2 regions of the Luxibacter massiliensis genome follow, and region 1 is predicted to be linked to the other one. Evidence: a T-box and tRNA genes for the amino acid it is inferred to sense, from the RefSeq annotation. Region 1 holds a T-box; the other holds one or more tRNA genes.
The links. A T-box is a leader RNA that pairs with one kind of tRNA and senses whether it is charged. The one in region 1 lies ahead of EFA47_RS12310 (valine--tRNA ligase), so its partner is inferred to be a tRNA-Val.

Region 1 (3,419 bases):
GTCTTGTGGATCATTACTTTACACTAGAGTTTTTAAAGGAATGTGATCTGGGGTGCGGCAGAAGGAAACGCAGTGTATATTTGGAGAAATGCAATGCAATCCGTATACTGGCAGATACCTCCTGCCTGGAGATATATTTAAATGGAGGGGAAGAGGTATTCACAACCCGGTTTTATACGGACAGCGGGGCGAGCAGTTTCTGCATAGAGAAGGGGGCAGAGGCAGCCACATACTGGGAGATGAATCCTATGAAATATATAGTCCCTGAGAACATACTATAATATGGCTGTGGCAGGTAAGACCCAGCCTGCATTTACAGAAGAAGAGGGTGCCATCCTTGAGAAATTCCTCATACTTGCATTTGGACTGCATATATTGTAAGGTATACTTATTGAACTACGAATATTCAATAAGGCAGCCCCAGGATATCCTTAAACGGGGGACAAGTGGACGGCAGATGTAAGGCCGTCTGAGGCGAGCTGGGGAAGTAAACTTAATTTGGGGACAAGGATGGGGTTTATGGATTTTAAAAATTGGGACAAGAATAAAATGAAAATTTTACTGGAGGCCGCACTGGCAGTCTTATTGGTCGTCATCATAGGCATAGCTGCAGGCAAGGGGATGCTGAGTAAAAAGGACGGGGAAAAAACTCCGGCATCCGGGCAGGAGGCTGTAAAAAAGGCCGAGGAGGAAAATGCAGCGGCCAAGGAGGATAAATCTTCACAATCGGAAGGGCAGGAAGAGAAGGATGGCAGCTCAGATACTGTAGAAAACAGTGGGGAGCAGGCAGAAGAGGTTATAGCAGATGGGCAGTATCCAATTATGGGGAAAAGTTCTGTGACGGTAGATCAGATGGTGGAATATTTTAAATCCAGTGGTGAGCAATATCCCAAGGAAGCGCTGGAAAAGGGCGGGGCCGACAGCATAGAAACATTCTGCCAAATGTACTACGATGAGGCTGTGGCAGAAGGGGTCCGTCCTGAGGTAGCGTTTGTCCAGACTATGAAAGAGACAGGATGGCTGCAGTATGGAGGGGATGCATCCATTGAACAGTTTAATTTTGCCGGGTTGGGGACGACAGGGGGCGGCGTGGCAGGCAATTCTTATCCTGATGTCAGAACTGGTATCCGGGCGCAGATACAACATTTGAAGGCATATGCCACAGCGGATGCACTGAGCCAGGAATGTGTGGATGACCGTTATGAATATGTCACAAAGGGGTGTGCCCCCTATGTAGAATGGCTGGGGCAGCAGGAAAACCCGGAAGGATATGGGTGGGCCACGGCAGATAATTATGGATATTCGATTGTAGATATGATATCCAAACTAAAGCAGATTAAGGAATAGAGTAAGGCCTACTTTAGGGAATTTATACGCTGCTGTAAATGTACTTGGCGACGCCAATGTGATTTTTGTGTAATATGATAAATATTAAGATTACGTAAACTCCTTGACAAATCAGTCCCCGAAAGATATGATATTTTGTAGTTAATATATAGTTAACATTTTATTAATATATAAAGGTGCTGATGAAGAGGAGTACATAAGGCCGCCTGTCAGAGAGAACCGTCCACCGGCTGAAAGATGGTTCCAGGAAAAGGAGTATGGAAGGTAGCTTCTGAACTGGATGCCCGAAGCGTACAGTAAGGTATCCCGGAGTTGTCCGCGTTATAGGACAGAAGAGATGCGTGCGTGGGAGCAGGGATATTAAACAAATTCCTGCTGTGGCCTAAAGCAGCATGAATAAAGGTGGTACCGCGTGGAATGCGCCCTTTACATAGTATGTAAAGGGTGTTTTTGTATTCTGGAGCCTGTATGCAGCAAAAGGGCATTGTTTTGCAGTTACAATGGAGTGGTAAAGTATTTGTAAGGACTTAATAAAAAAGCAGGGTATGTGAGGGAGAACAAGGAGGAAACTATGAGTAAAGAATTGGCGAAAACGTATAATCCAAAGGAAATTGAAGAAAAACTATACGAAAAGTGGTGTGAAAAGAAGTACTTCCATGCAGAGGCAGACAGGAGCAAAAAGCCTTTTACAACGGTGATGCCGCCTCCGAATATCACAGGCAAACTGCACATGGGGCATGCGCTGGATAATACGCTTCAGGATATATTAATCCGTTTTAAAAGAATGGAAGGCTATAATGCACTCTGGATTCCAGGCACAGACCATGCGGCCATCTCCACAGAAGTAAAGGTGACAAACCAGCTTAAGGAAGAGGGGATCGACAAAAAAGCCTTGGGCCGTGAGGGTTTCCTTAAGAGAACCTGGCAATGGAAAGAAGAATATGCTGGGACCATTGAAAATCAGCTGAAGAAACTGGGGATTTCTTGTGACTGGGACAGAGAGCGGTTCACAATGGATGAGGGCTGCAGCAAAGCCGTTGAGGAAGTGTTCATAAAACTTTACGAAAAAGGGTATATCTATAAAGGCTCCAGGATTATTAACTGGTGCCCGGTATGTAAGACTTCTCTTTCTGATGCTGAAGTTGAGCATGAAGAGCAGGAAGGCTCCTTCTGGCATATTAAGTATCCTATTATTGGCACAGACAGGTTTTTGGAAATAGCCACCACCCGGCCGGAGACAATGTTGGGGGATACCGCCATTGCAGTGCATCCGGAGGATGAGCGCTACAAGGATATTATAGGGAAGAAAGCTCTTCTGCCTCTGGTGGGACGAGAGATACCGATTGTGGCGGACTATTATGTAGATAAAGAATTTGGTACAGGCGCTGTTAAGATTACCCCGGCCCATGACCCAAATGATTTTGAAGTTGGCAGGCGCCACGGCCTGGAAGAAATTAACATCATGAATGATGATGCTACTATCAACGATAAGGGCGGGAAATATGCAGGCATGGCGCGGTACGAGGCAAGGAAGGCCATAGTAGAGGACTTAGATGCAAAGGGATATCTTGTGAAAATAGAGCCTCATTCACATAATGTGGGAACTCATGACCGCTGTGGGACGACAGTGGAGCCGCTGATAAAACAACAATGGTTTGTGAAGATGGAAGAACTGGCAGGGCCTGCTATCCAGGCGTTAAAATCAGGCGAACTTAAATTTGTGCCAGAGCGCTTTGACAAAATTTATCTTCACTGGCTGGAAAATATAAAGGACTGGTGTATTTCCAGGCAGATTTGGTGGGGGCACAGGATCCCGGCCTATTATTGTAAAGAATGTGGAGAATTTGTAGTAGCCAGGGAAATGCCAGGGAAATGTGAACACTGCGGATGCACAGAATTTACACAGGATGAGGATACCCTGGACACATGGTTTAGTTCAGCACTCTGGCCATTTTCCACGCTGGGGTGGCCGGAGAAAACGGAAGATTTAGCATATTTTTATCCTACAGATGTGCTTGTTACAGGATATGATATTATTTTCTTCTGGGTAATACGTATGGTATTTTCTGGAC
Region 2 (3,419 bases), 670 kb from region 1:
CAAAGTGGGACTGGTACTTTTTTAATTACATTTTTCATCATCCTTCTCCATTTTCCCTAAATCTCTGCCAGAGCACGGCGCTCAGCAGGCTCGTCAATCTCATCTAAATTTTTGATTCCCAGTTCCCGACAGACAATCTGTGTAACTTTCCATGCACATAATCCTGTATAGAAAATACACTGCTCTTTATGTTCCCCCTGTCCCATATTAAATTCTTTTGTCAAAACCCTGCAGCAGATTGCATTTTTCTGGTTCGCTTTTTTAAACCATTCATGCAGCTCATGTGTCAGCTCCATACATTTTACGCTCTTGGGATCTTTGGGGCCGTTTTGCTCTGTCCGCCCAAAAAACATGCCAAGTCCAAGTATACCTCCGTTAAACGCGCCGCAGACGCATCCTGACTTTCCAGCTCCCACAGCCATTCCCGATGCCATCCCTATAACCTCTTCCGGGACATCCAGTTTAAATTCATCGCGGAGAGCGCTCATCAGCGCCTCACAGCAATAATAACCTCCTTTAAACTTTTTCTCCGCCACCCTCTGCACAGCCCTTGGACTAATTTCTGTTACTCCAATTTTCATGATGATCCTCCTTAGTATTCATAAAATTCTATACGACAATTATACTCTCTGCCTGAGCCAGGCACAAATTATTCTTATCAATATATTTATAGATACATTCTATATACTCCCATCAAACAGGATTCTGCCAAAGCAGGATTCTCCGCCTGGGGCGGGTCCCATGAACAATATAATCCCACTAAGCCCCAGTGCGGCCCAGCACAGAGTGATTTTGTTATTACATAGGATATCCAGCAGAATTTCCTATGTAATTAAAAAGACGGCCATTTCCGGCCGTCCCATAGATTCATCAACATATTAAAAATATATACTCATTGAACTACTAATGTTCAATGAGGTATACGTATTGAACCACTAATGTTCAATGAGGTATACGTATTGAACCACTAATGTTCAATAAGATATTATTTACCATATTGAAATACAGCGCTGTCTGGCGGATATACAAAAAATACATCATGCTGTCTGCCAGTTATCCTCTTCCCCGGGTTGTATCATTCCATATAAATCCTGGATAGATATCTGATTATCCTGCATGAACTTATATAATTCACTGAGCTCTTCCTCTCTTTTTTTGACAATCAGCTCTTCCCGCTGCTTTGTCAGGATATCTAGCTTCTCCTGCAATTTTGCAATCTGTCCGTCTAAAATCTCAATCTGCTCTGTTAGTGGTTTTCTTTGTCTTGCCATATTTTTCTCTCCTATCGTTTCTTTTTACCTCTGTGTCCCAATTAAGGCTCTATTAAATTATATGTACGAATATGGCAAATTATTCCTATAGATTTTCTTTTATGAAACTGCCCCCCCACAGGGGAACCCATCTGTCCCAGATACCACAAAACAGCCAGCTATCTTGCCCCCATCATATAATTCTGTACAAAAGAAAAAGTCCGTAAAAACGGACTCCTCAAATAGTAGCGGAAACTGGATTCGAACCAGCGACACTACGGGTATGAACCGTATGCTCTAGCCAACTGAGCTATTCCGCCATATTTAATTTTAGATGTATGGGGCCTACAGGGCTCGAACCTGTGACCCTCTGCTTGTAAGGCAGATGCTCTCCCAGCTGAGCTAAGACCCCATATACTCTGCGCTTTACAGTTTGTCTCACCCGTAACTCGCTTTGCTATTATACTATTATCTTCCATCAAATGTCAACAGTTTTTTTAATTTTCTTGCACCATTTTTTAAGTTCTTAAAACTAGGTGTGTATCTGGGGCGTTCAGATACACACCTATAAAACCAACATCCATGGATTGCCCCTGCTTCCTGCCAGGAACTTTGCCGCTCCCTATGGATGCGTATCAGTGATGCCCCTGGGTCATATTTCAGACGCCAGACATCTTTTGAGAATAGAGGTACAGCCCCCAATCCCCAGCCTGCTGCTGTCCAGCACAATATCATACTGCCATAAATCATTCCATCTTCTAGCCGTGTTTACATAAAAATAATTTCCGCGCTTTTTATCAAACCTCCTCATGGTCCGCTCAACCGCCTCTGGCAAAACCCCATAATCCCTTTGTATCCGTTCCTTTTTATCATCTGGATGTGCATGGATAAATACGTTTAAAACCCCATTTTGGCCTCTTAATGCTTCTGAGGCGCAGTGTCCCAGAAAAATCCCTTTTCCCCCTTCGGCCAGACGGCGTATGACTTTTTGTTCTTCCAGAAAAATTTTGCCTTCCATGGAAACTACATTTTCCTGGCCCTTTTGTATCTGGCCCATCATATATAAAGAATACAGCAGGCTGTTAGTGGCCTTTTCCCCATATTCCTGGATTTCTCCGACAGAAATATTGTATTTCTTTGATACTTCCTCCAATATCTCACTTCCAAAACAGGGGATCCCTGTTTCCTCGGACAGTTTTTTCCCTATTTTGCTCCCGCCGCTTCCATATTCCCGTTCAATAGCAATATAATTATAATTCATAAGCCTTGTCCCTTCATTCCCGGCAGGGATACAGGCATCTGCCGTGCACCCTGACAATACAATTAATTTTCGTTACACAGCCTTTGCATCCTCAAACTGGCTGTTATACAGACCTGCATAAAATCCATTTTTCTCCATCAAGTCCTCGTGATTTCCACTTTCAATAATATCCCCGTCCTTCATTACAAGAATCAAGTCTGAATTACGGATTATGGAAAGCCGGTGGGCAATGACAAAAGAGGTCCTTCCTGCCATTAATTTGTCCATGGCATTTTGAATCAGAATCTCTGTCCTTGTGTCCACTGAACTGGTTGCTTCATCCAAAATCAACATTGGCGCATTGGCCACCATGGCACGTGCAATGGTGATAAGCTGTCTCTGTCCTGTGGACAGGCTTGCATTATCACTGAGCATCGTGTCATACCCCTTGGGCAGCGTCATAATAAAATGATGCAGTCCAACGGCCTTGCCTGCTTCAACTACCTGCCCGTCACTTACATTTGGCGTAGAATATATGATGTTTTCCTTAATCGTCCCTTCAAACAGCCATGTGTCCTGCAGAACCATACAGAACAGGCTGCGTAAATCCTTACGTGCCATCTGGCTGATTGGAATGCCATCAATGAGAATTTCCCCTTTCTGAGTGTCATAAAAGCGCATCAGCAAGTTGACCATCGTAGTTTTCCCGGCGCCTGTGGGCCCTACAATTGCAATTTTCTGCCCTGCTTTTACTTTTGCAGAGAAATCATGGATGATGGTTTTATCCTTGTTATACCCAAACTGAACATGTTCAAACTCTACATTGCCTTTGGCCGTGACGAGACGGATTTTTTTATTACTTTCATCACTCATTTCCTCTTCCTCTAAAAATTCAAATACACGCTCACATGCCGCCGCAGTAGACTGCA

Region 2: it has a tRNA-Val gene. The T-box ahead of EFA47_RS12310 (valine--tRNA ligase) is inferred to sense a tRNA for this amino acid. The anticodon was not compared.

Annotation. Positions count from the first base shown of each region.
Region 1 is NZ_UWOE01000001.1:2,684,795-2,688,213, reverse strand. Features, by position in the region: gene EFA47_RS12320 (glycoside hydrolase family 32 protein) at 1-281, shown strand, start outside; gene EFA47_RS12315 (glucosaminidase domain-containing protein) at 520-1,347, shown strand; T-box leader at 1,518-1,777, shown strand; gene EFA47_RS12310 (valine--tRNA ligase) at 1,919-3,419, shown strand, end outside.
Region 2 is NZ_UWOE01000001.1:2,011,716-2,015,134, forward strand. Features, by position in the region: gene EFA47_RS09305 (TDT family transporter) at 1-38, opposite strand, end outside; gene EFA47_RS09310 (C-GCAxxG-C-C family protein) at 57-581, opposite strand; gene EFA47_RS09315 (hypothetical protein) at 1,038-1,271, opposite strand; tRNA gene EFA47_RS09320 (tRNA-Met) at 1,497-1,570, opposite strand; tRNA gene EFA47_RS09325 (tRNA-Val) at 1,590-1,662, opposite strand; gene EFA47_RS09330 (cytidylate kinase-like family protein) at 1,903-2,511, opposite strand; gene EFA47_RS09335 (ABC transporter ATP-binding protein) at 2,584-3,419, opposite strand, start outside.